3 regions of the Streptomyces sp. SAI-170 genome follow, and region 3 is predicted to be linked to each of the others. Evidence: riboswitches for the same ligand, from Rfam matches in the RefSeq annotation. Region 3 holds a riboswitch; each other region holds the start of a gene.
The links. Region 3 has a riboswitch for ZMP and ZTP ahead of RKD23_RS14610 (glycine hydroxymethyltransferase). Riboswitches for the same ligand answer to the same signal wherever they lie in the genome.
Positions count from the first base shown of each region.

Region 1: it holds a riboswitch for ZMP and ZTP, as region 3 does, so the genes downstream of both, RKD23_RS08200 (maleylpyruvate isomerase family mycothiol-dependent enzyme) here and RKD23_RS14610 (glycine hydroxymethyltransferase) in region 3, are expected to answer to the same signal.
Region 2: it holds a riboswitch for ZMP and ZTP, as region 3 does, so the genes downstream of both, RKD23_RS04195 (bifunctional 5,10-methylenetetrahydrofolate dehydrogenase/5,10-methenyltetrahydrofolate cyclohydrolase) here and RKD23_RS14610 (glycine hydroxymethyltransferase) in region 3, are expected to answer to the same signal.

Region 1 is NZ_JBMGQD010000001.1:1,780,610-1,790,389, reverse strand. Features, by position in the region: gene RKD23_RS08225 (gamma-glutamyltransferase family protein) at 108-1,943, shown strand; gene RKD23_RS08220 (inositol monophosphatase family protein) at 2,030-2,875, shown strand; gene RKD23_RS08215 (phytoene desaturase family protein) at 2,995-4,404, shown strand; gene RKD23_RS08210 (O-acetyl-ADP-ribose deacetylase) at 4,432-4,941, shown strand; gene RKD23_RS08205 (class I SAM-dependent methyltransferase) at 5,011-5,805, shown strand; gene RKD23_RS08200 (maleylpyruvate isomerase family mycothiol-dependent enzyme) at 5,844-6,578, opposite strand; ZMP/ZTP riboswitch at 6,598-6,686, opposite strand; gene RKD23_RS08195 (CBS domain-containing protein) at 6,857-7,282, shown strand; gene lpdA (dihydrolipoyl dehydrogenase) at 7,400-8,812, shown strand; gene RKD23_RS08185 (hypothetical protein) at 8,931-9,780, shown strand, end outside.
Region 2 is NZ_JBMGQD010000001.1:920,668-930,447, forward strand. Features, by position in the region: gene RKD23_RS04160 (hypothetical protein) at 68-616, shown strand; gene RKD23_RS04165 (SDR family oxidoreductase) at 607-1,521, opposite strand; gene RKD23_RS04170 (DUF4180 domain-containing protein) at 1,608-1,982, opposite strand; partial or broken gene RKD23_RS04175 (MBL fold metallo-hydrolase) at 1,999-2,625, opposite strand; gene RKD23_RS04180 (S-(hydroxymethyl)mycothiol dehydrogenase) at 2,625-3,713, opposite strand; gene RKD23_RS04185 (hypothetical protein) at 3,859-4,158, opposite strand; gene RKD23_RS04190 (nuclear transport factor 2 family protein) at 4,361-4,726, shown strand; ZMP/ZTP riboswitch at 4,802-4,886, shown strand; gene RKD23_RS04195 (bifunctional 5,10-methylenetetrahydrofolate dehydrogenase/5,10-methenyltetrahydrofolate cyclohydrolase) at 4,909-5,757, shown strand; gene RKD23_RS04200 (glycosyltransferase) at 5,842-7,071, shown strand; gene RKD23_RS04205 (TetR/AcrR family transcriptional regulator) at 7,170-7,811, opposite strand; gene RKD23_RS04210 (YncE family protein) at 7,974-9,221, shown strand; gene RKD23_RS04215 (cellulase family glycosylhydrolase) at 9,214-9,780, opposite strand, start outside.
Region 3 is NZ_JBMGQD010000001.1:3,306,670-3,316,449, forward strand. Features, by position in the region: gene RKD23_RS14600 (hypothetical protein) at 1-183, shown strand, start outside; gene RKD23_RS14605 (hypothetical protein) at 287-1,048, shown strand; gene RKD23_RS14610 (glycine hydroxymethyltransferase) at 1,068-2,519, opposite strand; ZMP/ZTP riboswitch at 2,551-2,636, opposite strand; gene RKD23_RS14615 (glutathionylspermidine synthase family protein) at 2,711-3,895, opposite strand; gene RKD23_RS14620 (hypothetical protein) at 3,921-4,295, opposite strand; gene RKD23_RS14625 (PLP-dependent aminotransferase family protein) at 4,339-6,225, opposite strand; gene RKD23_RS14630 (carboxymuconolactone decarboxylase family protein) at 6,273-6,767, shown strand; gene RKD23_RS14635 (isocitrate lyase/PEP mutase family protein) at 6,764-7,501, shown strand; gene RKD23_RS14640 (ABC transporter substrate-binding protein) at 7,608-8,558, opposite strand; gene RKD23_RS14645 (ABC transporter permease subunit) at 8,560-9,780, opposite strand, start outside.

The DNA of each region.
Region 1 (9,780 bases), 1.5 Mb from region 3:
CCGACGGCCCTTGTGCCCCGTTATGTCCCCTCGGTGGGCTGCCGCCGCCGACGCGTGGGCACTTACGATCACACGAGCCGTCGTCGCCATCCCCGAGGAGTCCGCCCGTGTTCACCACGCGTCCCACCCTCCAGGGCACCTTCGGCATGGTGTCCAGCACGCACTATCTGGCCTCGCAGTCGGCGATGGCCGTGCTGGAGGACGGCGGCAACGCCTTCGACGCGGTGGTGGCGGGGGCGTTCGTGCTGCACGTCGTCGAGCCGCACCTCAACGGCCCCGCGGGGGAGGTACCGATCCTGCTGGCCCCGGCGGGCGGTGAGGTGCGGGTGCTGTGCGGGCAGGGCGTGGCCCCGGCGGGGGCGTCCGTCGCGCACTACCGGGGGCTCGGGCTCGACCTCGTGCCCGGCACCGGCCCGCTCGCCGCGGCCGTGCCCGGCGCCTTCGACGCCTGGCTGCTGCTGCTGCGCGACCACGGCACCAAGGACCTCGCCGAGGTGCTGAAGTACGCCGTCGGGTACGCCGAGCACGGGCACGCGCCCGTGGAGAACGTCGGCGCCACCGTCGAGACCGTACGCGAGCTGTTCGAGACCGAGTGGACGTCGTCGGCGGAGGTCTATCTGCCGGACGGCGAGGCACCGCGCCCCGGCCGGCTGCTGCGCAACCCCGCCCTCGCCGCCACCTGGAAGCGCCTGCTCGCCGAGACCGCCGGCGCCGGGGACCGGGAGGCACGCATCGACGCCGCCCGGGAGGTGTGGCGCACCGGCTTCATCGCCGAGGCGCTCCTGCGGCAGTCCGCCCGGCCCACCCTCGACACCAGCGGCACGCACCACACCGGCACCCTCACGGCCGCCGACCTCGCCGGCTGGTCGGCGACCTACGAGACGCCGGTGACGTACGACTGGAACGGCTGGACCCTGTGCAAGGCGGGCCCCTGGAGCCAGGGCCCGGTCCTGCTCCAGCAGCTCGCCCTGCTTCCGCCTGAGCTGCCCGCGTACGGGTCCGCCGAGTACGTGCACCTGCTCGTCGAGGGCTGCAAGCTCGCCATGGCCGACCGGGAGGCCTGGTACGGCGACGCGGCCGAGGTGCCGGTCGCCGAGCTGCTGTCGGAGTCGTACAACGCCGGGCGGCGGAAGCTGATCGGCGACACGGCGTCGTACGAGCTGCGGCCGGGGAGCCCGGGCGGGCGCGGTCCGCTGCTGCCCGACCACGCGCGCGTGGCCGCTTCGGTCCCTTCCGGGCCCGGCCCGATGGACGCCCTGGGCGTCGGCGAACCCACCGTCGCGGGGCCCTCCACCTCACCCGTGCCGGGGGAGCCGCGGGTCGGCGCCGACGGAGGAACCCGGGGCGACACCTGCCACCTGGACGTCGTCGACCGCTGGGGCAACATGGTCGCGGCCACGCCCAGCGGCGGCTGGCTCCAGTCCAACCCCGTCGTGCCCGAGCTGGGCTTCCCGCTCGGCACCCGGCTGCAGATGGCCTGGCTGGAGGAGGGCCTGCCGAACTCCCTCACGCCCGGCCGCCGCCCCCGCACCACCCTCACCCCGTCCCTCGCGCTGCGCGACGGCGTGCCGGTGCTGGCGTTCGGCACGCCCGGCGGCGACCAGCAGGACCAGTGGCAGCTGCACTTCTTCCTCGCCGCGGCCCTGCGCCCGCCGGTGCGCGGCGGTCTCGACCTGCAGGGCGCGATCGACGCCCCGAACTGGCACAACGACTCCTTCCCCGGCTCCTTCTACCCGCGCGGGATGCGCCCGGGCAGCCTGACCGTGGAGTCCCGGACGCCCGAGGAGGTCGTGGCCGGGCTGCGGCGGCGCGGGCACGACGTCACGGTCGGCGACGCCTGGTCGGAGGGGCGGCTGTGCGCGGTCGCCCGGGCCCCGGAGACGGGCGTGCTGTCGGCGGCGGCGAACCCGCGCGGGATGCAGGGGTACGCGGTGGGGCGCTGAGCGCGGTCACCCGCTGTTCATCCCGGTTCCGCCCGGTGTGCACGGCCCGGGTGGGGATTGTCAGTGGCGCGTGATCTCATGGAGGCATGATCGAAGACACGGAAACCATCGACGAGTTTCTCGCCCGCCACTCGGCCGACGTGGAGGAGGCCGTCCGTGCGGCGGCCGACGCCGAGATCCTGCCCCGCTTCCGTCAGCTCGCCGCGCACGAGATCGACCAGAAGAACGGCCCGCACGACCTGGTGACGGACGCCGACCGCAAGGCCGAGCTGTATCTCACCGAGGCGCTGTGCGCCCTGCTGCCCGGCTCCGTCGTCGTCGGCGAGGAGGCCGTGCACGCCAACCCCGCGTCGTACGAGGCGATCAGAGGCGACGCCCCGGTCTGGATCGTCGACCCCGTCGACGGCACCCGGCAGTTCGTGCACGGCGAGGACGGATTCTGCACCCTGATCGCCCTCGCCCGGCACGGCGTGCTGCTCGCCTCCTGGACGTACGCACCCGTCCGCGGCCAACTGGCCACGGCGATACGGGGCCAGGGCGCCTTCCTCGACGGCGAGCGCCTGTACGCAGGACCGCCCACCCCGGGCCGTGACCTCCAGGTCGCCACCTCCCACCCCGACTACACCACCGACGAGCAGAAGCACGCCCTGCTCGGCCTGTGGACCGATGGGGTCGCCCCGCGCGCGTGCGGCTCGGCGGGCCTGGAGTATCTGGCCGTCGCGCGAGGCGAGTTGGACGCCACCGCCTTCTCCTGGGAGGCGGCCTGGGACCACGCGGCGGGCCTGCTGCTGGTCGAGGAGGCGGGCGGCGCCCACCTCACGCTGACCGGCGAGCCCTTCCGCATCACGGGCGGCAACTCCCTGCCCTTCACCGCGGCCAGGGACGCGGCCACGGCCCGGCGCGTGCTGGGCCTGCTGTCGGGGACGGCCTGACCCCAGGGAGTACAGGCCCGTTGGGTGAGGAGGCCTTCCAGGAGCGGGTGTTGTCGGTGCCGCGGCATATCCTGACCCCAGAGGCCATCGGCTGACGAAGGAGTCCGAAGGTGCCGACCATGTTCGATGCGGTCGTGGTGGGAGCGGGGCCCAACGGGCTCACGGCCGCTGTCGAGCTGGCCCGCCGCGGTTTCTCCGTGGCCCTGTTCGAGGCGCGCGACACCGTCGGCGGGGGAGCCCGCACCGAGGAACTGACCCTGCCCGGCTTCCGCCACGACCCGTGCTCGGCCGCCCACCCGCTCGGCATCAACTCACCCGCGTTCCGCGCCCTGCCGCTTCAGGACCACGGGCTGCGCTGGCTGCACGCCGACCTGCCCATGGCCCACCCCTTCGACGACGGCACCGCCGCCGTGCTGTCCCGGTCCGTCGCCGAGACGGCCGCCTCCTTCGGCCCGCGCGACGCCGGCGCCTACCGCAGACTGGTCGAGCCCTTCCTGCCGCGCTGGGACGCCCTCGTCCGCGACTTCATGTCCCTGCCGCTGACCGCGCTCCCGCGCGACCCCGTCACCCTCGCCCGCTTCGGCCTGCTGGGCCTGCCGCCCTCCACCTGGCTGACCCGCCGCTTCCACGACGAGCGCGCCAAGGCCCTCTTCGCCGGGCTCGTCGCCCATGTCATCGCCCCGCTGAACGGCCTGGCGACCGGCGCGATCGGCCTGGTCTTCGCGCTCGCCGCGCACGCCCGCGGCTGGCCCGTCGCCGAGGGCGGCAGCCAGTCGATCTCCGACGCGCTCGCCTCCCTGTTCCGGGCCCACGGCGGCACCGTCCACACCGACTACCAGGTCAAGCGCCTGGACGACCTGCCGCCCGCGCGCGCGTACGTCTTCGACACCTCGCCCACCGCCCTCGCCCGTATCGCCGGCCTCGGCGGCCTGTACGACCGCTACCGCTACGGCGCCGCCGTCTTCAAGCTCGACTACGCCCTCGACGGGCCGGTGCCGTGGACCGCGAAGGAGGCCCGCAGCGCGGGCACCGTGCAGGTCGGCGCGACCAGTGCGGAGATCGACACCGCCCTGCGTGCCGCCTCCCGCGAGGGGCGTGCGCCGGAAGTGCCGTTCCTGATCACTGTCCAGCCCAGCGTCGTCGACCCCACCCGGGCGCCCGACGGCAAGCATGTCTTCTGGGCGTACGGACATGTCCCGAACGGCTGGACCGGCGACCTCACCGACGCCGTCGAGCGCCAACTGGAGCGCTTCGCCCCGGGGTTCCGCGACCGCGTCCTCGCCCGCGCCATCGCAGGGCCGCCCGAACTCGCCGCCCGCAACGCCAACTACGTCGGCGGCGACATCGCCACCGGCGCGTTCACCGGCCTGCAGACCCTGCTGCGTCCCCGGCTGTCCCTGTCGCCGTACCGCACCCCGCACCCGGCCGTGTTCATCTGCTCCTCGGCCACCCCGCCGGGCCCCGGCGTGCACGGCATGTCGGGGCACAACGCGGCGAAGGCGGTCTGGAGACGACTGCGGCAGGGCTGAGCCCGGGCCCATGGAAGGCTGATCAGCATGACCACCATCACCCTCGTCCAGGGAGACATCACCCGGCAGAGAGCCGACGCCATCGTCAACGCGGCCAACTCCTCCCTGCTGGGCGGCGGAGGCGTCGACGGCGCCATCCACCGCCGCGGCGGCCCCGCCATCCTGGAGGACTGCCGCCGCCTGCGCGCCGGCCACCTCGGCAAGGGCCTCCCCACCGGCCGGGCCGTCGCCACCACCGCCGGGAACCTCGACGCCCAGTGGGTCATCCACACGGTCGGCCCCCGCTACAGCCACGACGAGGACCGCTCGGCCCTGCTCGCCTCCTGCTACCGCGAGTCCTTGCGCGTCGCCGACGAACTGGGCGCCCGCACCGTCGCGTTCCCCGCCGTCTCCGCCGGCATCTACGGGTGGCCGATGGACGACGCGGCCCGGATCGCGGTGAGCACCGTACGGGCCACCGACACGGCGGTCGAGGAGGTCAGGTTCGTCCTCTTCGACGAGCCGGCCTACGAGGCGTTCGCCGCGCAGCTCCGCTGACGCGGACGTCGACGCGGCCGCCGACGCGAGCCGGTCGCGCGACGTGGCCGGCCGGAGGATCGTGGAGCCATGGGCACGCGGCAGCGGCAGGTCGGCATGTGGACGGGCGCGGGCGCCTACGAGCGGTACATGGGGCGCTGGAGCAGGCTCGTGGCGCGGGAGTTCCTGCCCTGGTGCGGGGTCGGGGACGGGCTGCGGTGGCTGGACGTGGGGTGCGGTACGGGGGTGCTGTCGGGGGTCGTGGCCGAGCGGAGCCGGCCGCGGCTGGTGCTGGGCGTGGACCGGTCGGAGGCGTTCGTCGCCGCGGCGCGGGGCGGGGTGGCCCGGTTCGTGGTCGGGGACGCGACGGCGTTGCCGGTGCGGGAGGGGGCCTTCGACGTGGCGGTGTCCGGGCTGGTGCTGAACTTCCTGCCGGAGCCGGTGGCCGCCGTGGCCGCGACGGCCCGGGCGGTCCGGCCGGGCGGGACGGTCGCGGCGTACGTCTGGGACTACGCCGAGGGCATGGGCCTGCTGCGCCGCTTCTGGGACGCCGCCGTCGGCGCGGACCCCGCCGCGGCCGCCCTGGACGAGGGCCGGCGCTTCGCCGGGTGCCGCCCGGAGGCCCTGCGGGACGTGTGGACGCGGGCCGGCCTCGCCCAGGTGGCGGTCACCGGCATCGAGGTGCCGACGGAGTTCGCCGGGTTCGCCGACCTGTGGGAGCCGTTCCTCGCCGGACAGGGCCCCGCACCGGCCTACGTCGCCTCCCTCGACCCGCCCGCACGCGACCGCGTACGCGACGCGCTGGCAGCGAGCGTCGGGGCCGACGGGCAGGGTGCGGTGGCGCTGACGGCACGCGCGTGGGCGGTGCGGGGGACACGGCCGTAGGTGCGTGGGCGGTGCGGGGGACACGGCCGTAGCTCCTGTCACCACCCCGGCATCGGGGGCAGCGGCCACTTCGGCGGCTCGGGCAGCGGGCCGCTCACGCCCAGGTCGGCCGCGCGGGTACGCCCGCTCAGCCAGCCCAGCAGGACGTGCCCCGGAGCGGCGAGGTCGGGCCCGTGCGGGGACAGCGTCCAGATGCGGCCCAGGTCGACCGCCTCGACGGACGCGAGAGGGAAGCCCCGGCCGGCCAGGGCGGCCAGCGTGTCGCCGAGAGCCCAGGTGACGTAGGACGTGGGCCAGTCGGACGTGCCGTACCCGGTGCCGAGGTCGACGTGGTGGGTCTCCAGCTCGCGCAGGCAGCGCACGAGGGTGAACCAGGCGGGGTGCGGCCAGCCCGCGAGCGCGGTGACCATGGCGTCCCAGGCCGGGCCGGGCATCGCCCGCGCCCGCCCGGTGAACCGGTCCAGACTGGCGCGCAGATCACCGGCCAGCGCGTCGGCGGGCAGCGCGGCCGCCTTGTCCTGGGCCTCGGCCAGTGCGGCGGCGTCCGCCCGGGCCGTGGTGCCGCCGGTCCGCGCCGCGTCCAGCAGCCGGACGTACGCGTCGGCGCTGCGGGCCACATGCGCGAGGACGTCGGCCCGGGTCCAGCCCGTGAGCCGGGACGGGGCACGCAGCCGCGTCTCGTCGAGGCGGGCGGCGGTCGCGCACAGCCGTTCGGCGGAGCGGACGACGTCATCGAGAAGGACGGGCACATCCGGGGAGGGCGAGCTGCTCACGCGGGCTCCTGGTGCTCGGCGGGATCGCCCAGGCGCACGGCTTCGGCCTCCGACGGCCGGGCCGCTCCCCGGTGGTGCTCCACCCCAGCGCCAGTCACGGCCCGCCCCCACTCTACGGCCGGCTTCCCGGGCCGGACCAAGGCCGCCCCGCTGCGGTCACCGCCCCGCGTGTGAGTGCGCCCGCCCGGGAAACCCGGCCCGCGTGAGAAGCGAGGCGACCCCGGGCATCCCGGACCGACCCCGCCGCGGACCGCCGTACGAAACCCGGGAGGTGCCCCATGACCCGGCAGATAAGGGACGTGATGTCGCCCGGCGCCGCCGCCGTCGAACCGATGACCACGGTGGCGCGGGCCGCGCAGGTGATGCGTGAGCAGGACATCGGCGATGTGCTGGTGGCGTACGACTGCGACCTGTTCGGGGTGCTGACCGACCGTGACATCACGGTCCGGGTCGTCGCCGAGGGCCGTGACCCGGCGGCCACCGCCGTCGGCGCGGTGTGCACCCGGCCGCCCGTCGTGACGCTCACGCCCGACGACACCACCGACCGCGCCGCGGAGCTGATGCGCCGCCACGCGGTGCGCCGGCTGCCCGTCGTCGAGCACGGCGGCTGCCCGGTCGGGGTGATCAGCCTCGGCGACCTCGCCGCCACCGACGACCCGCGCTCCGCACTCGCGGACATCAGCCGGGCTCACCCGAACCACTGAGCGGCGCCGATCACGGATGAGAGGGTGATCACCTTTGGTGGGGCTCGGTGGCGGTGAGCCCGACCGGGCGAAACAATCTGTTGCGCACCGCTCCTACGTCACCGAAGAGGACCACCCATGGACGAGCAGGACGAGCACTTCGACGTCGTGGTACTCGGCGCCGGCCCCGGCGGGTACGTCGCGGCCGTGCGGGCCGCGCAGCTCGGCAAGAAAGTCGCCGTCGTGGAGGAGAAGTACTGGGGCGGCGTCTGTCTGAACGTCGGCTGCATCCCCACCAAGGCCCTGCTGCGCAACGCCGAGCTGGCGCACATCGTCACCCGCGAGGCGAAGACCTTCGGCATCAAGGTGGACGGCACGGTCTCCTTCGACTACGGCGAGGCGTTCAACCGCAGCCGCAAGGTCGCGGACGGCCGGGTCAAGGGCGTCCACTACCTGATGAAGAAGAACAAGATCACGGAGTTCGACGGCCGGGGCACCTTCCTCGACGCGAACACCCTCCAGGTCGCCGACTACGACGGCAACACCCGCACCATCGGGTTCGAGAACTGCATCATCGCCACCGGCGCCACGCCGAAGCTGCTCCCGGGCACCAAGCGCAGCGCGCGGGTGGTGACGTACGAGGAGCAGATCCTGGCCGACGACCTGCCCGAGTCGATCGTGATCGCGGGCGCCGGCGCCATCGGCATCGAGTTCGCCTACGTCCTGCACAACTACGGCGTGAAGGTCACCGTCGTCGAGTTCCTCGACCGGATGGCTCCGCTGGAGGACGCCGAGGTCTCCGCCGAACTGGCCAAGCAGTACCGCAAGCTGGGCATCGACGTGCTCACCTCCACCCGGGTCGACGCCATCGACGAGTCCGGTCCCAAGGTGCGCGTCACCGTCACCGGCAAGGACGGCGCCCAGCAGGTGCTGGAGGCCGACAAGGTGCTCCAGGCGATCGGCTTCGCGCCCAACGTCGACGGCTACGGCCTGGACAAGACCGGCGTACGCCTCACCGAGCGCGGCGCGATCGACGTCGACGGCCGCTGCCGTACGTCCGTCCCGCACATCTACGCCATCGGTGACGTGACGGCCAAGCTGATGCTCGCGCACACCGCCGAGGCGATGGGCGTGATCGCCGCCGAGACGCTCGCGGACGCCGAGACGATGGAGCTCGACTACGCGATGATCCCGCGCGCCACCTACTGCCAGCCGCAGATCGCCAGCTTCGGCTACACCGAGGCGCAGGCCCGTGAACTGGGCTACGACGTGAAGGTCGCCAAGTTCCCGTTCACCGCCAACGGCAAGTCGCACGGCCTCGGCGACACGGTCGGCTTCGTCAAGCTGATCAGCGACGCCAAGTACGGCGAGCTGATCGGCGGCCATCTCATCGGCCCCGACGTCACCGAGCTGCTGCCCGAGCTGACCCTGGCCCAGCAGTGGGACCTCACCGTCCACGAGGTCGCCCGCAACGTCCACGCCCACCCGACCCTGGGCGAGGCCGTCAAGGAGGCCGTCCACGGCCTGGCCGGTCACATGATCAACATGTGAGTCAGGGCGGGGCCGTCCGTCCGGGTTCACCCGAGCGGCCCCGCCCTGCTCGCCGCCGCGCCCCGGACGGGGTGTCCTTGCTTGCGTCGGGCGGATCCCGGCGCGAGGAGGGACGGCCATGGCGGACGACGCCGCCCGGGCCGGGCCGAGCGAGCTGGAACGGCTCAGGGCCCGGGTCGCGGTGCTGGAGGCCGAGCGCGCCGAGCACGCTGCACGGGCCGAGAACGCCGAACGCGCGCTGCGTGCCGCGCGCCCGCCCCGCCACCGGCTGCGGTCCCTCGCCGCCGCCCTGCTGATCGTCCTCGGCTGTGTGCTGGCCCCGCTGAGCCTGGTGGCCGCGTGGAGTGCGGACCTGGTCGGCGACACCGACCGGTACGTCGACACGGTCGCGCCGCTCGCCAAGGACCGGGACGTGCAGAACGCCGCCGCCGACGCGGTGACCGGCGCCGTGATGCACCACCTCGACCTGCCCGCGCTCCTGCAGAGCGTGGCGCCCGGCGACCGCCCCCTGGTGACCGAGGCCCTCGGCAGGCTCGGGCCCTCCCTGGAGAGCGCGGTCCGCAGCTTCGTGCACGACAAGGCGCGGGCCGTCGTCGCCTCGGACGCCTTCGAACGGATCTGGACCGAGGCCAACCGCAGGATCCACGGCGCCGTCGACGAGGCGCTGACGGGCGGCGGCGACGGCACGGTGACGCTCGACGACGACACGGTGAGCGTGGACCTCGGGCCGGTCGTGGAACAGGTCAAACGGCGGCTCGTGGACTCCGGCCTGACGGTGGCCGGACGGATTCCCGAGCTCCACGCCCGGCTCACCGTCGTCGAGTCCGAGGACATCGGCAAGATCAGGACGTACGTCCGGCTGCTGCGGCTGGCCGGTTTCTGGCTGCCCGTCCTCGCGGTGCTGCTGATCGCGGCCGGAGTGCTGCTCGCCGCCCACCGCCGCAGGACCCTGATCAACGCCGCCCTGT
Region 2 (9,780 bases), 2.4 Mb from region 3:
TCGCAGGACAAGTGAAAAGATCTATACCAACGCTTAAGCGGTGCTACGGAGTTGATACGGTGCGCCCATGTCGGCCGCATCCACGTTCCTTCAGCAACTGCCCACGCTCCTCGGTGTCGTGATCGGCGCCCTCGGCTCCTATCTGGCGGTCGTCCGCAGCGACGGCGCCCGCTTCCGGCGGGAGCGGGACGCGCGGTGGGAGGAGCGGCGGCTGGCGGTGTACTCGGACTACGCGCGGGCGGTGAAGCGGACCGTCACCCTCACCTACCGGGTGGCGGCGCACCTGGGCAACGACCCGCATCCGCACCCGCTGTCCCCGCAGGAGGCCGAGCCGCTGCTGGCGGAGGCCACGGCCGGCCGGGACCCGGTCGGTGAGGCGCTGCTCATGCTCGGCAGCGCCGATGTCGTGGAGCTGGCGCGCGAGTGGGTCGTCGTCGTGCTGGAGATGGAGGCGTTCCTGCGGGCCGGGACCCGGGACCCGGAGGCCTGGCAGGCGCTGATGGAGCGGCAGCGGTCCGCCCGGCAGGCCTACTACGGCGCCGTACGCGAGGATCTGGCGCTGCCGCCCGGGCACCCGGCCCGCTGGCTGGCCCCCGCGCTCCGGGATCAGCGGTAGCCGGTCGTGTCGGCGGGCCTGCCCTTGTCCGCGACCTCGACCAGGTACCGCCAGGCGTCGGGGCGGCTGCCGTCGAGGTCGGTGAAGCCGTAGATCTGCGCGAGACCGCCGCTGGACAGGGACTGCCCGTTGAAGCGGGCCACCTCCGGGTCGGCGGCGAGCGCGGCGACGGCCCGGCCGACATAGCGCGGGGTCTCCGAGATGGCGAAGTGCGGCTGCGTGTCCAGCGCGTCGCGCCAGTTGTCCTCGCGCACCCCGAAGGTGTCCAGCATCATCTCCGAGCGCAGCCAGCCCGGCGTGAGCGCGACCGCGGTCGCTCCGCGCGGGCCGAGCTCGTGGCCGAGGGAGAAGCCCATGCGCAGGACGGACGCCTTGGCGAGGTCGTAGAAGAAGGAGTTGCGGTAGGTGGCGCCGTTGTACTCGGCGGTGCCGTCGGTCATCTCCACGACCAGCCCGCCGGGCCGGCGCAGCAGCAGGGGCAGCGCGTGATGGCTGGTGATCGCGTGCGTCTCGACGGCGAGCCGGAGCAGTCTGAGGCCCTTGTCGAGGTCGTGCTCCCAGATCGGCGTCTCCCACGCGAAGAGATGCTCGCCGCCCCAGACGTCGTTCACCAGCACGTCCAGGCGCCCCTGCTCGGCGTCGATCCGCTCCACCAGGGCCCGTACCTGGCCGGGTTCGAGGTGGTCGGTGGGTACGGCGACACCCTCGCCGCCCGCCTCGGTGACCAGGTCGGCGGTGTCCTCGACCGTCTCGGGGCGGTCGTACTCGGAACGGTGTGAGCGGGTGGTGCGCCCGGTGACGTACACGGTGGCTCCCGCCGCCCCCAGTTCGACGGCGATCCCGCGGCCCGCGCCACGGGTCGCCCCGGCGACGAGCGCCACCTTGCCCTGCAACGGCTTGTCCATGTCCGGCTCCCGACCTCGTGTTTCCTACGTGTCGATTCGAGAGTGCCGGGGAAACCGGACATCTTCTGTCGCCTTTTGCCGCGGGTTCACCCGGCCGCGCGCAACTTCTCACCGAGTTCGTCGTAGTCGGGCACGAACCAGATGTGCCCGCCCTCGTTCGTCTCGCGCAGGAAGTCGCGCAGCGCGCCGCTCTCGGCGGCCTGGCGGGACACGTCCCCCACGACGGCGAGCCGCACCCGGTAGGTGACGAACTTCTGCATCACCGCGCCCGCGACGCCCGTGCGCAGCCGGAAGAACTCCTGCGGCACCCGCTCGACGGGGACGGCGACCAGCGTGGCGTCCTGGCCGAACGCGTCGCCGATCAGGTCCAGCGCCGCGCTCTCGCCGTCCAGGAGGGGTCCTTCGGGGGCACAGCGCAGCACACGGACGCCGTGCAGGGTCTCGAGCGTGTTCGTCGTCATACCGGCGATGATGTCCGTGGCCGCGGTCGATCCACTCCTGAAGGTGCGGTGCCTCCGCCCCGATGGTGGTGGGGTCGCCGTGTCCCGTGAGCACCTTCGTCTCGGGCGGGAGGCCGAGCAGCCGGTTGCGGATCGAGTCGATGATCGTCGGGAAGTGGGACCAGGACCGGCCCGTGGCACCCGGCCCGCCCTGGAACAGCGTGTCACCGGTGAAGACCGCCCCCAGGCCGGGGTCGTACAGGCAGACCGCGCCGGGCGCGTGGCCGGGTGTGTGCAGGACCCTGAGGTCGGCGCCCGCGGCCTCGATGACCTGCCCGTCGCGCAGCCAGGCGTCCGGCTCACGCTCGGGGTGGGTCTGCTTCCACAGGGGCAGGTCGTCGCGGTGCAGCCAGATCACGGCGCCGGTGCGCTCGGCGAGGGCGGGGGCGGCGTCGATGTGGTCGTTGTGGGCGTGGGTGCAGACGATGGCGGTCAGCCGCCGGTCGCCGACCGCCTCGGCGATGGCGTCGGCGTCGTGCGCGGCGTCGATGACGACGACCTCGTGGTCGTCGCCGACCAGCCAGACGTTGTTGTCGACGTCCCAGCTGCCGCCGTCGAGGGTGAACCGGCCCGAGGTGACCAGGCGTTCGATGCGCGGGGCCATCACAGCACCACCACCGAGCGCAGGACGTCGCCGTGGTGCATCCGCTCGAACGCCTTCTCCACCTCGTCGAGTCGGATCGTCTCCGTCACGAACGCGCCGAGGTCCAGGCGGCCTTGGCGGTGGAGGTCGATCAGCATGGGGAAGTCGCGGGAGGGCAGACAGTCGCCGTACCAGGAGGACTTCAGTGCGCCGCCCCGTCCGAAGACGTCCAGCAGGGGCAGTTCGAGCTTCATCTCCGGTGTCGGTACGCCGACCAGGACGACCGTGCCTGCCAGGTCACGGGCGTAGAAGGCCTGCCGGTACGTCTCGGGGCGGCCGACCGCCTCGATGACCACGTCGGCGCCGAAGCCGCCGGTCAGCTCGCGGATCGCCTCGACGGGGTCGGTGTCGCGGGAGTTGACGGTGTGGGTGGCGCCCATCGTGCGGGCCTTGTCCAGCTTGCGGTCGTCGATGTCGACCGCGATGATCGTCGCCGCCCCGGCCAGGTGCGACCCCGCGATCGCCGCGTCACCGACACCGCCGCAGCCGATGACAGCGACGGAGTCGCCGCGGCCGACGTTGCCCGTGTTGATCGCGGCGCCGATCCCGGCCATCACCCCGCAGCCCAGCAGTCCGGCGACGGCCGGGGACACCTCGGGGTCGACCTTGGTGCACTGGCCCGCGGCGACCAGGGTCTTCTCGGCGAACGCGCCGATGCCGAGGGCGGGCGACAATTCCTGGCCGGTCGAGGCGAGGGTCATGCGCTGCTTCGCGTTGTGGGTGTCGAAGCAGTACCAGGGGCGGCCGCGCAGACAGGCCCGACAACGCCCGCAGACTGCCCGCCAGTTGAGGATCACGAAGTCACCCGGCGCCACGTCGGCCACGCCGTCGCCGACCGACTCGACCACTCCCGCGGCCTCGTGGCCGAGCAGGAAGGGGAAGTCGTCGCTGATGCCGCCCTGTTTGTAGTGCAGATCGGTGTGGCAGACACCGCAGGCCTGGATCCGCACCACGGCCTCACCCGGTCCGGGGTCCGGCACGACGATCGTCTCCAGGCGGACCGGCTCGTCCTTGCCGGGTGCGATCACGCCGCGTACTTCCTGCGCCATGGCTGCTGGGTCCCTTCCGTCGGCGGGCGTTGTCTCCCTGCTCCGACCCTACGCGCGATCACCGGGCGGGGAGCGGACACCGGACACAACGCGCCCGGCCGCGTCCGGGGCACGGACGCGGCCGGGCGGGCCGGGGCGGGCGGGGTCAGGTCTGGAGGCCGGGCAGCAGGCCGGTGACCGGCGCGACCAGGTCGGTGATCTGGTGCAGCTGGTCGAGGTCGCTCGGCACACGGTTGAGCTGCGCGAGCTGCTGGGAGGGCCGCGGGAGCGCGCCCCGGTGCGACTCGGGGATGTCACTGGTGGCCAGCGAGTCCAGCAGGGCGATCGGGCTCAGGCTGCTGCCTGCCTTGGCGTCCGTCTCGGCCGCGCCCGCCGAGGGGGCGGCGAGTGCGGTGACCCCGGCGGCGAGACATGCGGCGGCGAGGATACGGCGAGTTGAGATCATGCCCTCAGCAACGCGGCCGCCCCGGCTCCGGACACGGCCGCCGCGCCGCGCTCACCCGTCAGGAGGAGCGCGTCACCGCGCCGCCCTCCCCGGAACCCGCCTGCCCCCGCGCTTGCCGTGCCCCACGGGCCGGAGGACGCTCGTAGAGAAGGCTTCGGTGGCCCGCAGCCCGCCGGGTCGCCCGCCTCGGAGGAGGTTCATCATGGGCACCAGCACGAGCCCCGCCTTCAGCGCCGACACCCTGCGCCGGGGCCTGGAAGGACAGTCGTCGACGGACCTTCTGAAGCTCTACGCCGATGACGCGGAGCTGCGGATCGTCGACCGCAACACCCAGCCCAGCAGCCCGAAGGTCATGCACGGCCGCGACGAGATCGCCCGCATGCTCGAGGACGTCTACAGCCGCGACATGACCCACAAGCTGGAGGGGTGCGTCGTCCAGGGCGACCGCGCCGCCTACAGCGAGTCCTGCCAGTACGCGGACGGGGTCCGTGTCCTGTCCGAGTCGATGATCACCCTGCGCGACGGGAAGATCTCCGAACAGATCATGATCCAGGCCTGGGACGAGTAGGAGCCGCCCCCGTCACCTGGCCGGGCCCCTGGCGAGGGGCCCCGGCCGGGCCGCCGCACGTCTCGGTTAAGGTGTCCGTGGGCCCGTGACTGGCGCTGAGGTGGAGCACCACCGGGGAGCGGGCCGACATCAGTGAATGCCGTGCGCCTGGGCGACGAGACCGATCAGCTCAGGAGTGGATCATGACTCAGGCACGGCTCATGGACGGCACCTCGCTCGCCCGCGGCATCGTCGAGGGGACCGCCAAGCGCGCGGCGGACCTCACCGAGCGCACCGGCACCGCCCCCTGTCTCGCGACCGTACTGGTCGGCGAGGACCCCGCCTCCGTGACGTACGTCCGGATGAAGCAGAACCGCTGCCGCAAGGCCGGCATCGGCTCCCGGCACGTGGAGCTGCCCGCCTCGACCACCACCGAGGAGCTGGTCGGCACGCTGCGGGCGCTGTCCGCCGACCCCACCGTGCACGGCATCCTGCTCCAGCACCCGATGGGCGAACACATCGACGAGCGGGCCGCGTTCGAGGCGATCGCGCCGGAGAAGGACGTCGACGGCGTCACCTTCGCCTCGTTCGCCACGATGAGCTTCGGCCTGCCGGGCTTCGTGTCCTGCACGCCCGGCGGCATCATGCGGCTGCTCGACGCGTACGGCGTCGACCCGTCCGGCAAGCGTGCGGTGGTGGTCGGCCGCAGCGCCATCCTGGGCAAGCCGGCCGGCATGCTGCTGCTCGCCCGCGACGCGACGGTGACGTACTGCCACTCGCGCACCGCGGACCTGTCGGCGGTCGTGCGCGAGGCGGACATCGTGGTCGCCGCCGTCGGCCGGCCGCGGCTGATCAAGGGCCAGGACATCAAGCCCGGCGCGGTCGTGATCGACGCCGGCTACAACCCGGGCAACGTGGGTGACGTCGACTTCGACTCGGCCGTGGAGCGCGCCTCGCTGATCACCCCGGTGCCGGGCGGCGTCGGCCCGATGACCATCGCCACGCTGCTGGAGCAGACGGTGGACGCGGCGATCAGCCAACTCGGGGACTGACTCCCCAGGGGCGCGGGGGACGGCGCGAGCAACCACGAACGACGGGCAGCCGCCCCCATACTGATGGGTGTGCGCATCGCGATCATGACGGCGGGCTCCCGGGGCGACGTGGCCCCCTTCACCGGTCTCGGACACGGTCTGCTGGACGCAGGCCACGAGGTCACCCTGGTGACACACGCCCGCTTCGAGCAGCTGGTGGCGGGTGCGGGGCTGGACTTCCACCCGCTGCCGGTCGATCCGCAGGCCGAACTGCACTCCCCGCGCGGACGCGCCCTGCACCGCAGCGCGACCGGCGCGGGGAAGCTGCTGCGGGTGGTGTCGATGGCGCGGGCGCTGGTCGGCCGGATGACCGAGGACCTGGTGACGGCCGCCCGTGCGAGCGATCTGCTGCTGCTCGCCGGCCCGATCGCCCCGCTCGGGGTGGCCGTCGCCGAGGGCCTGCGGCTGCCGAGCCTCGGTCTTCATCTGCAACCCATCGCACCCACACGGGAGTTCGCGCCCCCGCTGCTGGGCGACCGCTCCTTCGGCGGGGCCGGAAACCGGCTCGCCGGGCACGCGGTGAACCTCGCCGTGGAGCACATCTTCGGGAGGGCCGTCCCCGCGGTACGCGCCCGGCTGGGCCTACCCGCCGCCCGGCCGGGCGCCCTGCGCCGGGACCTGGAGCGGCGGCGCTGGCCGGTGCAGCACGGCTTCAGCCCGCTGATCGTCCCCCGCCCCCGCGACTGGCGGCCCGGCCTCGACATCGCCGGGTACTGGTGGCCGTACGACGCCGACGCGCGGCTTCCCGAGGAGGTGCGGGCGTTCCTCGACGCGGGGCCGCCGCCGGTGTTCGTCGGCCTGGGCAGCGCGACCGTGCCGGACCCCGAGGGGCTGAGCGCGCTGGTCGTGGCGGCGCTGCGGCGGGCCGGGCTGCGCGGGGTGATCCAGCGCGGCTGGGGCGGACTCGCGGCGGACGCGGACGACATGCTGACCATCGGTGAGGTGGCCCACTCGGCGCTGTTCCCGCACATGGCCGCGGTGGTCCATCACGCGGGTGCCGGCACGACCGCGGCCGGGCTGCGCGCCGGGGTGCCCGCGGTGCCGCTGCCCGTCCAGTTCGACGAGACCTTCTGGGCGTCCCGCCTGGTCACGCTGGGCGTGGCGCCCTGCGCGCTGCCGCTGCGGCGGGTGACGGCCGACTCCCTCGCCGCGGCCCTGACCCGAGCCGTCGGCGACCCGGCCCACCGGAGCCGGGCACAGGCCCTCGGCGTACGCGTCGGCGCGGAGGACGGGGTGGCCCCCGTACTGGAGGCGGTGAACCGGCTGGCCCGGTGAGCCACTTGTGGCGGCGCCGCCGCGTGGGCCGTCGTGGCGGCCTGCTGTTCGCGGAGCCGCTGCCTGGGCCGTCGTAACGGCCGGCTGCTCGCGGCGCCTCAGGAAGGCCGCAGGATCGCCAGGAGTTGACGCACCAGCTCGTCGACCACCTCGTCGAGCGTGGCCTCCACCCAGCCCGCGCTCCAGTCGTGGAGCAGGCCGTTGACGCTGCCGATGAACGCCGTGGCGGCGAGCCGGTGGTCGCGCGGTGCGGCCTCCCCCCGGGCCACGGCTGCGGCGGCCTCGCCGCAGATGAAGTCGACCCAGCGGGCCCGCCGGGCCAGCCGCTGCTCCTCCAGCCGCGGGCTGACCCCGATGATCTCGACGAAGGTGATGCGGATGCGGCGCGGGTCGCCGGTGACGTTCCCGGCGTACGCCCGGAAGATCGCGGAGGCCCGTTCCGCCAGCGGCCTGCCCTCCACCTCGGCGGCCGCCGCCAGCACGGCCTCCTCGGCCCAGCCGTTGACCTGAAGGTGCAGTTCGGCGAGGACGTCCTCCAGGGTGCGGAACTCCTCGTAGAACTGACGGGTCGACAGTCCGGCGGCCTCGCTGAGCGCGGCGACGGTGGTGGCGCGGTAGCCCGGGGTGCCGCCGAACAGCTGAAGTGCCGCGTCCAGAAAACGCCGGCGCCGCTCGACCTGCCGTTCCTGCGCGGACCTGCCGCCGTAGCGGCCGGTCGGCCCCTTGAGCCTGCCCGCCACTGTGCCTCCCGTCGTCGCCGGGCTCCCGCTCGGCCCGCCGACGGCCAATTTTGTCGTGTACGCAGTCTTGTGGAGAAGGGCGACCCTTCCTTACTTTCCAGTAAGTCGAACTCTGAACGACGTTGTATTCAGACTTCCCCCCACCCCGAGGAGAGTGCAGCCATGCCTGCCTTCCGCCCCCGGCACCTGTGCACCGTCGCCGCCGCCCTCGCCCTGACCGCCACGGTCCCCGCGACCGGCGCGGCCGCCGACTCCCCCGCGGCGCTGCGCGAGGTGCTGTTCGTCGGCAACAACTGGGACGGCACCGCCGAAGTCATCGCCTCCTCGGGCGACTTCGCGAGGATCGGCCGGGTGAACGTCGTCCCGGACAAGGACCAGCGCATGGCGGAGATCAACGCCGACCCGGTCAAGTGGGTCTACTTCATGGCGATCCGCAACAGCGTCGGCGAGGGCCACGACCAGTTCGTCGACGACATGTACGCCACCCCGGACGGCCGCTCGATGGTGGTCTCCCGGCCCAGCTTCGCCGACGTGGTCTCCATCGACCTGGCCACCGGGTCGGTCGACTGGCGCTTCGCCGTGTCGGGTCACCGCGCCGACCACATGGCGGTCTCCCCCGACGGCACCAAGGTCGCGGTGTCGGCGTCCACCTCCAACACGGTCCATGTGCTGGACATCGTCACCGGCCGGCAGCTCGGCTCCTTCGGCACCGGCGACAAGCCGCACGAGAACGTCTTCACCGGCGACGGCCGCTACATCTGGAACATGTCCATCGGCGAGGTGAACACCGCCCTGGACGAGCCGTGGCTGGACTGGACGAAGGGCGACCGGCGCATCACCGTCGTCGACGCGGCGACCTTCCGGCAGGTGAAGGTCGTCGACATGCGGCAGCGCCTGGACGCGGCAGGGCTCGGCCAGTACTCGGACGCGGTGCGCCCGGCCGCGTTCAGCCCCGACGAGTCCAAGCTGTACTTCCAGGTGTCGTTCTTCAACGGCTTCTTCGAGTACGACGTGGCGAGCGACAAGATCACCCGGACCAAGGTGCTGCCGAAGAACCCGGCCACCAGCGAGGACCGCACGACCTGGGTCAACGACTCGCGCCACCACGGCCTCTCGATGAGCCCCGACGGCAGGAAGCTGTGCGTGGCCGGCACGATGGACGACTACGCCACCGTCGTCGACCGCGCCACCCTCCAGGAGGGCCCGCTCGTCACCGCCGCCAAGCCCTACTGGGCCACGGTCAGCGGCGACGGCAAGTCCTGCGTGATCTCCGAGAGCGGCGCCGACCAGGTCACCGCCATCGACTTCGCGACGGGCCGCAAGACGGTGTCGGTCCCGGTCGGCGACCACCCCCAGCGCGTGCGCCTGGCGCGGGTGCCCGCCGACTGGTCGGGCCCGTCGGCTAGCTGAGCGCGGCCCAGGCGTCCAGTTCGGCACGGGCCGCCTGAAGCAGTGAAGTCGCCGGAGCCGTCGCCCCGTTGGTCACCAGCGCGTAGTGCCGAACGCCCGTGTCGCGTGCGGTGAGCAGCAGGCGGCGGCTTCCCGTGGCGCCGGGTTCGGGGGCTGCGGCGACCGGGGCGGAGGCCGTGTAGGCGGGCAGGCCGTGGAGGGTGCCCAGGTCGGAGACCACGGTGGTCGTGGCGGGCGGGAAGGCCGCCGGGAGGTGCAGCTCGGTCGGCGCCGGGCCGCCGTCGGAGCGCCACAGCAGGACGCCGTACTGTCCGGAGCCCACCAGCCGGGCCACGTTCGGCAGCGAGGCCGGTACCGGGTTCCAGGTCAGCGTGGTGGACCCGTCACGGGAGCGGTCCTCGTAGGTGAAGGCGAGCGTGGTTCCGGCGGTGGCGGCCGGGTAGAGGCGGTCCAGCAGGCGGACGTCCTGACGGAGTGTCACCGTGCCGGTGCCGTCGAGACGTACGGCGGACAGGTCCTCGTCGTTCCAGGCGTCACCGGCGGTGAGGATCTTGTCGGG
Region 3 (9,780 bases):
CATCTGCTCGACTTCTGGCTCGAGGACGACCGGGGCCGGTTCACCCGCGAGGAACGGACCTCGGGTCCCACCCTGCTGTGGAGCCGGGGCGGCGACACGACCCTGAGGCTGGAGGGCGTGGCGTCGCGGGAGCGGGCGGTGGAGATCGCCGGGTCGCTGAAGCCGGCGCCGGCGCCGAAATAGGGGGACGGGGAGCGGAACCCGAGAGGGTCGGGCGGTGTACCAGAAGTGACAGGCGGCCCGGGGCGGGTCGCGGGGGCTACGTCCGGCTGGGGTTGGGGCTCACATGGGGATGCGGGTGTGGATGCGGATGCGGTTGCTGAAGCTTGTGGGGGAGGGCTGCTGCCGCAGCTGGGCTCGGAGGCTCGCGGGGTCGGCCTCCGCGGCGGCTCTGGCACTCGGTCTGTTGCTGTGGGGCGCACCGGCGGCGACGGCAGGTGGCCTGACGAGCGTGCTGGTGGTGTCGCCGGAGAGCAGGGAGACGGCCTCCCTCTACTACTCCGACAGCGCGTACCGGCGCTTGGAGCGTCTGCTGGGCGAGCCGGGCGAGGGCACGGCGGCGAGGCCTCCGGAGGCGGACCTCGTCCGGACGCGGCAGATCAGTGTGACGTGGCTGGCGCACGACATATCGCCCGTCCGGGTCGACCGCGTCCACCTGGCGTCCGACGGCCCGGAGGTGTGGATCCACACCTCGACGACCCCGCCGGAGTGGACGGGCACCTGGCAGCGCGCGGCCCAGCCGAGCGCGCTGCGCTCACTGCTGGACGAGCTGGGGGTGATGGGCCGGGCGGCGGACCCGGAGACGGCCGCGGGCCCTCCACCGGCGCCGGCCGCCCCGGCGGAGACGGGGCCGCAGGACGACGCCTCGCAGCCGGTCACCGCGTCCGCGCCGCTCTCCGACGACTCCGGCTGGTGGTGGGCTCTGCCGGGCCTGGGCGTCGGCGTGGCGGTGGGGTGCGGCGGGGCGCTGCTGATACGCCGCGCGGCGGCCCGGCAGGAGCCCGGACCGCCGCGGGGAGAGCCTCGGCAGGAGCTGATCGACCTGTGAGCCGTGGGCCCGTGCCCGATCAGCCGAGGTCGATCTCCGGGTAGAGCGGGAAGCCGGCCACGAGGTCGGTGGCGCGGTGGGAGATCTCGTCGGAGACCTTCGCGTCGAGGACGTGAGCCGCCTTGGAGGGGGCGCCGGACTTGGTGGTGCCGGGCTCGGTGGCGGTCAGGACGCGGTCGATGAGGCCGGCCACCTCGTCCATCTCGGCGGTGCCCAGGCCACGGGTGGTCAGGGCGGGGGTGCCGATGCGGATGCCGGAGGTGTACCAGGCGCCGTTGGGGTCGGCCGGGATGGCGTTGCGGTTGGTGACGATGCCCGAGTCGAGAAGGGCCTGCTCGGCCTGGCGGCCGGTGAGGCCGTAGGAGGTGGCGACGTCGATGAGGTTGAGGTGGTTGTCGGTGCCGCCGGTCACCAGGGTGGCGCCGCGTCGCATCAGACCCTCGGCGAGGGCCCGGGAGTTGTCGACGATGCGCTGGGCGTAGTCCTGGAAGGAGGGCTGGCGGGCCTCGGCGAGGGCCACCGCCTTCGCGGCCATGACGTGCGGGAGCGGGCCGCCCAGCACCATCGGGCAGCCGCGGTCGACCTGGTCCTTGAGGGAGTCGTCGCACAGGACCATGCCGCCGCGCGGGCCGCGCAGGGACTTGTGGGTGGTCGTGGTGACGATCTGGGCGTGCGGGACCGGGTCGAAGTCGCCGGTGAGGACCTTGCCGGCGACGAGACCCGCGAAGTGGGCCATGTCGACCATCAGGGTCGCCCCGACCTCGTCGGCGATCTCACGCATGATCCGGAAGTTGACCAGGCGCGGGTAGGCCGAGTAACCGGCGACGATGATCAGCGGCTTGAACTCGCGGGCCTGGGCGCGCAGGGCCTCGTAGTCGATGAGGCCGGTCGCCGGGTCGGTGCCGTAGGAGCGCTGGTCGAACATCTTGCCGGAGATGTTCGGGCGGAAGCCGTGGGTGAGGTGGCCGCCGGCGTCCAGGGACATGCCGAGCATGCGCTGGTTGCCGAAGGCCTGGCGCAGGGTGGCCCAGTCGGCCTCGGAGAGGTCGTTGATCTGGCGGACGCCGGTCTTCTCCAGGAAGGGTGCCTCGACGCGGTCGGCGAGGACGGCCCAGAAGGCGACGAGGTTGGCGTCGATGCCGGAGTGCGGCTGGACGTAGGCGTGGCGGGCGCCGAAGAGTTCGCGGGCGTGCTCGGCGGCGAGGGCCTCGACGGTGTCGACGTTGCGGCAGCCCGCGTAGAAGCGACGGCCGACGGTGCCCTCGGCGTACTTGTCGCTGAACCAGTTGCCCATGGTCAGGAGCGTGGCCGGGGAGGCGTAGTTCTCGGAGGCGATCAGCTTGAGCATCTCGCGCTGGTCGTGCACCTCCTGGCCGATGGCGTCGGCGACGCGCGGCTCGACGGCGCGGATCACGTCGAGGGCGGCGCGGAAGGCGGTGGACTCGGTGGAGAGGGGCTGCTGCTCTGGCATGTCGGCCTCCGGGCGTGTGCGTTCACGGTTCACGGGTGGCCCAGGCGCACGGCACTTGATCGCAGGCCGCTCCCCGATGGTCCATCCCATCCCAGCGCGCCAGTCACGGCCCGGCCCCAGCCTACCGGTCGGTCATGAGCGTGCCGCTCGGGCGTCCACCATGCGAGCGAGACACGCACGAGCCGTGTACCTCACAGGATCACGTGGGGCAGGAAGCGCGCGTACTCGTCCGTCACCAGGCCCGACGACTCGCGGATGCCGAGTCCGGCGGCCTCGTCCTCGACGACCCAGGCGCCGAGGACGACGTGGTTGCCGTCGAAGGAGGGCAGCGGGGCGAGTTGCTGGTAGCAGCAGGGCTCGTCGCGCAGGACGGGGTCGGCGCCGGGGGTGTGCACGGTGACGCCCGCGCCCTCGCGGCCCAGCAGGGGCTTGGCGACGTAGCCGGTCGTCGTCGCCAGTTCGCGGGGGCCGTCGAGATACGCAGCGAGGAGATTCGGGTGGCCGGGGAACAGCTCCCAGAGGATCGCCAGCAGGGCCTTGTTGCTGAGCAGCATCTTCCAGGCCGGTTCGATCCACAGGGTGGAGCCGGTGCCGCCGCCGTTGTCGAGGGTGTCCAGGACATGGCCGGCGAAGCGGTCGGTGGTGAGCCACTCCCAGGGGTAGAGCTTGAAGACGCTGCGGATGAAGCGCAGCCGCTTGTCGACGAAGCGGCCGGAGAGCCGGTCCCAGCCGATGTCCTCCATGGAGATCCACTCGGTGGAGAGGCCGGCCTGTTCCGCGGTCTCCCGCAGATAGGCGACCGTCATCAGGTCCTCGCCGAGTTCGTCGGCGCTGGAGTGCGCGAAGTACAGGGGGCTGCCCGGGGGCAGCAGGGCGGCCTGCCGTTTCCAGGCGGCGACGAGGCGTTCGTGCAGGGAGTTCCACTGGTCGGCGCCGGGGAAGCGCTCCTCCATCCAGAACCACTGGGGGCTGGCCGCCTCCACCAGGGAGGTGGGCGTGTCGGCGTTGTACTCCAGCAGTTTGGCGGGGCCGGTGCCGTCGTGACGGAGGTCGAAACGGCCGTAGACGGAGGGGAGTTCGGCGCGGCGGTGCCAGGAGTCCGTGACGGCGGCGGCGACGCTCGGGTCGGTGATGCCGAGGTCGGCGAGGCGGTCCTCGCGCACGATGTGGTCCGCGGCGGTGAGGCACATGCCGTGGAGTTCCTCGACGACCTCCTCCAGCGCCTCGACCTCCTCCAGGGAGAAGACGTAGTAGGCGCTCTCGTCCCAGTAGGGGCGCAGGGAGTCGTCGGGGTAGCGGGTCAGGGGGTAGATCAGGCCCTGCTCCTCGACGGTCTGCTGCCAGCCGGGGCGGGGTTCGATGGTCCTGCGTTCCATGGTCAGTCGGCGTCCGTGCGGGGGCTCAGCCGCCGCCGCTGCCGGAGCCCGAGCAGCCGAAGCCGCCCCGGTCGACGGCCTCGCTGCGGCTGAAGGTGCCGTAGTCGGCGTAGCCGTCGTCGACCTCGGCGTCGTAGTACCAGGCCGCGTCCCGGGCACCCGCCTTGCCGGACTTGCCGCCGTTGCCGCCCTTGCCGCTCTTTCCGTACGACGAACCCGACGTGCCCGATTTGCAGTTGCTGTCGGCGACGATCTTGTAGCCGTTGAGGTAGTCGTAGCTGTCGCGGTCCACACAGCGGCGGTCGGGGTCGGAGCCGCAGGAGGTGAGGGCCGCCGCGACGACGCCCATGCCGCCGAGGACGACCGTGCTGGAGCGCAGCCGTCGCCGAGTCTGTGCCATGTCCTGTGTCTCCCCCGAGAGTTCGTTCCCGTGCGCGAACACCTTACGGGAGGGCCGCGCACAGCGCGTCGAGGGTTCCGGCCCAGGCGGAGTCGGGCGGGGTGCCGTAGCCGATGACGAGGGCGTCGAGGGGGTCGACGCGGGCGTCGGGGTGGCGGTAGCGGGACAGTCCGTGCACGGCGAGCCCGTGCCAGGCGGCGGCGCGGACGACGGACTGCTCGGTGCCGGGCGGCAGTCGGAGGACGGCGTGCAGTCCGGCCGCGATGCCGGTGACGCTCACCTCGGGGGCGCGTTCGGCGAGCGCGGCGACGAGGGCGTCCCGGCGGCGCCGGTAGCGCAGCCGGGCGGCACGCAGATGGCGGTCGTAGGCGCCGGAGGCGATGAACTCGGCGAGGGTGAGCTGTTCCACGACCCCGGTGGCGCGGGCCCCGCCGAGGTCGGCCACCTCCGCCACGAGCGCCTGCGGCAGCACCAGCCAGCCGAGCCGCAGTCCGGGCGCGAGGGACTTGCTGGCGGTGCCCATGTAGGCGACGTGCTCGGGGTCGAGGTCCTGGAGGGCGCCGACGGGCTGGCGGCGGTCGTAGCGAAACTCCCCGTCGTAGTCGTCCTCCAGGATCAGTCCGCCGGTGCGGCGGGCCCAGTCGACGAGCGCGGCCCGGCGGTCGGGCCGCAGGGCGAGGCCCATGGGGAACTGGTGGGCGGGGGTGAGCAGCACGGCACCCCCGGCACCGGGCAGGCCGGCCACGCCGACGCCGGCCCCCGCACCGGCTGCGGCGCCCGAGCCCACGCTGCTACCGGCACCGGACCTGTCGCCCACGCCCACGCCGCTACCGGCACCGGACCCGTCGCCCACGCCCACGCCCCTACCGGCACCGGACCTGTCGCCCACGCCCACACCGCTACCGGCACCGGACCCGTCGCCCACGCCCACGCCCCTACCGGCACCGGACCTGTCGCCCAAGCCCACGCCGCCCTCGGCACCGGAGCCGCGACCCCGGCCCGGGCCGCCCCGGCGACCGCGTCGACCGCCCATGCCGGCCCCGGCCCCGGCAACGGACTCGCGGTCCGAGCCCAGGCCATCCCCCGCACCGGACCCACCGCCCACACCCGAACCGCCGACGGCACCGGCACCCGCACCGGCCGCACCGCCCAAGCCCAAGCCCAAGCCCACGCCCGCGCCCGCGCCCGCGCCAACACCCAAGCCACCCCCAACAAGTCCCTCACCCCCAAGCCCGCCCGTGACCGTGCCGTACGTGTCCAGCGGCAGCGGAACCGTGCGGAGTCCCGCCCGTTCGACGAGGTCCCAGTGGAGGTCGAGGCCGTAGGACTCCACGCCCAGGGAGGTGACGCCCCGGCGGTGCAGGGCCTCGGTCAGGAGGCGCAGGCCCTGGGCGAAGCCGGCGCAGACGACGATGCGGTCGGGGTCGGTGCGGACGCCGCGGGCGCGGGAGAGGTAGTCGGCGAGGGCGGTGCGCAGCTCGATGCGACCGCGCGGGTCGCCGTAGCCGAACGCGTCGTGCGGGGCGGCGGCCAGCGCGCGACGGGTGGCCTTGAGCCAGGCGGCGCGCGGGAAGGAGGCGAGGTCGGGGGTGCCGGGCTTGAGGTCGTAGCGGGGCCGGCCGGGGACCCGGTGGGGATGCGGCGCCGCGGCGGCGGCCGGGGGTGCGGCGCGGTCGGCGACGCGGGTGCCCGAGCCCTGCCGGGCGGTGAGCCAGCCCTCGGCGACGAGGTCGGCGTAGGCGTCGGCGACGGTGTTGCGGGCGATGCCGAGGTCGGCGGCGAGTGCGCGGGAGGACGGCAGCCGGGTGCCGGGCGCGAGCCGCCCGGTGCGCACGGCCTCGCGCAGGGCGTCGGTCAGTCCGCGCCGCAGGCCCGGCCCCGCGGGCTCCAGATGCAGGTCGATGCCGAAAGTGGCCCAAGATCTCGCCATGAAAATGGACCATACTCCTGGGCTGCCTGGCTCCTAGGGTCGAGGACATGACGACGAACACCGAATACGCCCCCGAACGCCCCGCCCGGCTGGCCTGGACCGAACACGCCCCGGATGTCTACAAGGCCATGGTCCGGCTGGAGGTGGCCGCCAAGAAGGGCCTCGACCCGACGCTGGTGGAGCTGGTCAAGGTCCGTGCCTCGCAGATCAACCACTGCGCCTTCTGCGTCGACATGCACAGCAAGGAGGCGCTCGCCGCGGGCGAGAGCGTGGAGCGGATCGTCCAGCTCAGCGCCTGGGAGGAGTCCGAGCACTTCTACACCGAGAGGGAGCTGGCGGCGCTCGCGCTGACCGAGGCGGTGACGGTGCTGACCGACGGTTTCGTGCCGGACGCGGTGTACGAGCGGGCGGCCAAGCACTTCGAGGAGGCGGAGCTGGCTCAGCTGATCGCCGTGATCACGGTCATCAACGCCTGGAACCGGTTCGGCGTGACCTGTCGGCTGGTGCCGGGCCACTACGAGCCGGCGAGGCCCAAGCAGTGAGCGCCCGACAGGACGGGGCCGCCGTCTTCCGCGCCCTGCACCGCAGGCCCTCCCCCACCGACCCGATCGTCCTGCCCGGCCCCTGGGACGCGGCGAGCGCCCGGGTCTTCGCGGAGGCGGGCTTCCCCGCGCTGGCCACGCCCAGCGCGGGGGTCGCCGCCTCGCTCGGGTACGCGGACGGGCGGACCCCGGCCGACGAGATGTTCGCGGCGGTCGCGCGGATCGCGCGGGCCGTGGACGTGCCGGTGTCCGCGGACGTCGAAGGCGGCTACGGGCTCGCGCCGAAGGAGCTGGTGGAGCGGCTGCTGGAGGCGGGGGCCGTGGGCTGCAACCTTGAGGACTCCGAGGACGGTGTCCTCAAGGACCCGCGAGCACACGCCGACCGGCTCGCCGAGGTGCGCGCCGCGGCCGCCGACCGGCTGTTCGTGAACGCCCGTGTCGATGTGTTCCTGCACGGCGACCGCGACCCCGAACAGGCCATCGCACGGGCCGCGTTGTACGTCGCCGCGGGCGCCGACTGCGTGTACCCGATCGCCGCGCCGCTGGACGTGCTGCCGCTGCTGCGGTCGGGGATCCAGGGCCCGCTGAACATGTACGCGCCCATCGGCCAGGCCGACGGCCCCTCCCCCGCCGAGCTCGGCGAACGAGGGGCCACCCGGGTCACGTTCGGGCCCGGACTCCAGCAGCAGGCGACCGCGGCACTGCGACAGATCGCGGCCGGCCTCGCGAAGTGACCGCCGTCAGACCGTGAAAGCGACCGTCAGACCGTGAAAGCGACCGTCAGACCGTGAAAGCGACCGTCAGACCGTGAAAGCGACCGTCAAGCCGTGAAAGTGACCGTCAGGACAGCCACGCCCGCCACGTCGACTCGTGGCTGTCCACCCACTTCTTCGCCGCCTCGTCGGGCGTGAGCTTCTGGTCGGCGATCATCAGGGACACCGCGTTCTGGTCCTCGGTGGTCCACCGGAACTTCTTCAGGAAGGCGGCGGCCTGTCCCCCGTCGTGCGCGAAGTCCGCGTTGAGGTACTTCTGCAGCGGGGTGTGCGGGTAGGCGCAGGCGACCTTCTCCGGGTCGGCGTCGCAGCCGTCCTTGTACGCGGGCAGCTTCACCTCGGTCATGGGCACCTTCTCGAACAGCCACTGCGGTGCGTACCAGTAGGTGAGGAAGGGCTTCTTCGCCTTGGCGAACTGCTGGATCTGCGTGATCTGCGCGGCCTCGGAGCCGGCGAACACCACCTGGTAGTCCAGGTCGAGGTTGTTCACCAGCGCCTTGTCGTTGGTGACGTACGACGGGGAGCCGTCCAGGAGCTGGCCCTTGCCGCCGCTCTCCGGGGTGCGCATCTGCCCGGCGTACTTGTCGAGGTTCTTCCAGTCGGTGACGTCCGGGTGCTGCTCGGCGAAGTACGTGGGCACGTACCAGCCGATGTGCCCGGTGACGCCGAGGTCGCCGCCGGGGGCGATGGTCCTCTTGTCCTTGACGTACCGCTGTTCCTGGTCGGGGTGGCCCCAGTCCTCCAGGATGGCGTCGACGCGGCCCTGGCTGAGGGCGTCCCACGCGGGCACCTCGTCGACCTGGACGGTGTCGACGCGATAGCCCAGCTCGTGCTCCAGCAGGTACTGGGCGACGGCCACGTTGGCCTGCGCCCCGACCCAGGACTGCACGGACAGGGTGACGGTCTTGGCGCCCTCGGCGTTGGCGAAGGGCGAGGCCTGCTTCGTCATGTCGGCGGCGCCGCAGCCGGTGAGCAGCGCGAGCGCGCCCACCGAGGCGGCGAGAATACGGATACGCATGTCAGGCTCCCTTCTTCGCGCGCCGCTCGGTCGGCTGGGTCACGCGGTCGAGCATCAGGCCCAGGCAGACGATGGCGGCGCCCGCGACGAGGCCGGTGGCCAGGTCGCCCTGGGCGAGCCCGAAGACGACGTCGTAGCCGAGCGCTCCGCCGCCGACCAGGCCGCCGATGATGACGACGGCGAGGACCAGGACGACGCCCTGGTTCACGGCGAGCAGCAACGCGGGCCGGGCCAGCGGCAGCTGGACCTGCCGCAGCTGCTGCCAGCCGGTCGCGCCGAGCGAGCGCGAGGACTCCAGCGCGGCCGGGTCGACCTGGCGCAGGCCCTGCGCGGTGATCCGCACGACGGCGGGCAGCGCGTAGACGACCGCGGCCGCGACGGCCGGGGCGCGGCCGACGCCGAACAGGGCGACGACCGGGATCAGGTACACGAACTGCGGCATCGTCTGGAACACGTCCAGCACGGGCCGCAGCGCCTTGTCGACCCGCTCGCTGCGGGCGGCCGCGACGGCGACGGCGAAGCCGAGGACCAGGGTGACGGCGACGGCCGCGAGCACCTGGGAGAGGGTGTCCAGGGCGGGCTCCCATACGCCCAGCACACCGATGGCGGCCATGGCGGTGGTCGCGGTCAGGGCGGTGCGCCAGGTGCCGATCAGCCAGGCCAGGGCGGCCACCACCAGCAGGACCGCCCACCAGGGCAGCCAGAGCAGGCCGTCGCGCAGCGGGTCGAGCACCCAGGTGGTGAACCGGCCCGCCCAGTCGGCGGTGCCGCCGACCACGGGCACGCCCGAGTACAGGTGCGCGGTCATCCAGTCGACCGCGCGGTTGACCGGCCCGGCGATGTCCAGCGCCCAGCTCTCGGGCCACTCCAGGCGGCCCATGAGCCGCCCGGCGACCGCGATCCCGACCGCGCCGACGAGGGCGTACGGCCATCCCGTCCGGGTCGGCCGGGAGTCGCTGTGGCCCGCGGCCGCGGTCACCCGGTCCAGGACGACCGCGAGCAGCACGATGGGGATGCCGGCCGCGAGGGCCGCGCCGACGTCGACGGAGGCGAGCGCCTGGTAGACGCGGTCGCCGAGGCCGCCGGCGCCGATCACGGAGGCGATGACGGCCATGGACAGCGCCATCATGATCGTCTGGTTGAGGCCGAGGAGCAGTTCCCTGCGGGCCAGCGGGATCCGGGCGGTCAGCAGCCGCTGGCGCGCGGTGGCGCCCAGCGAGTC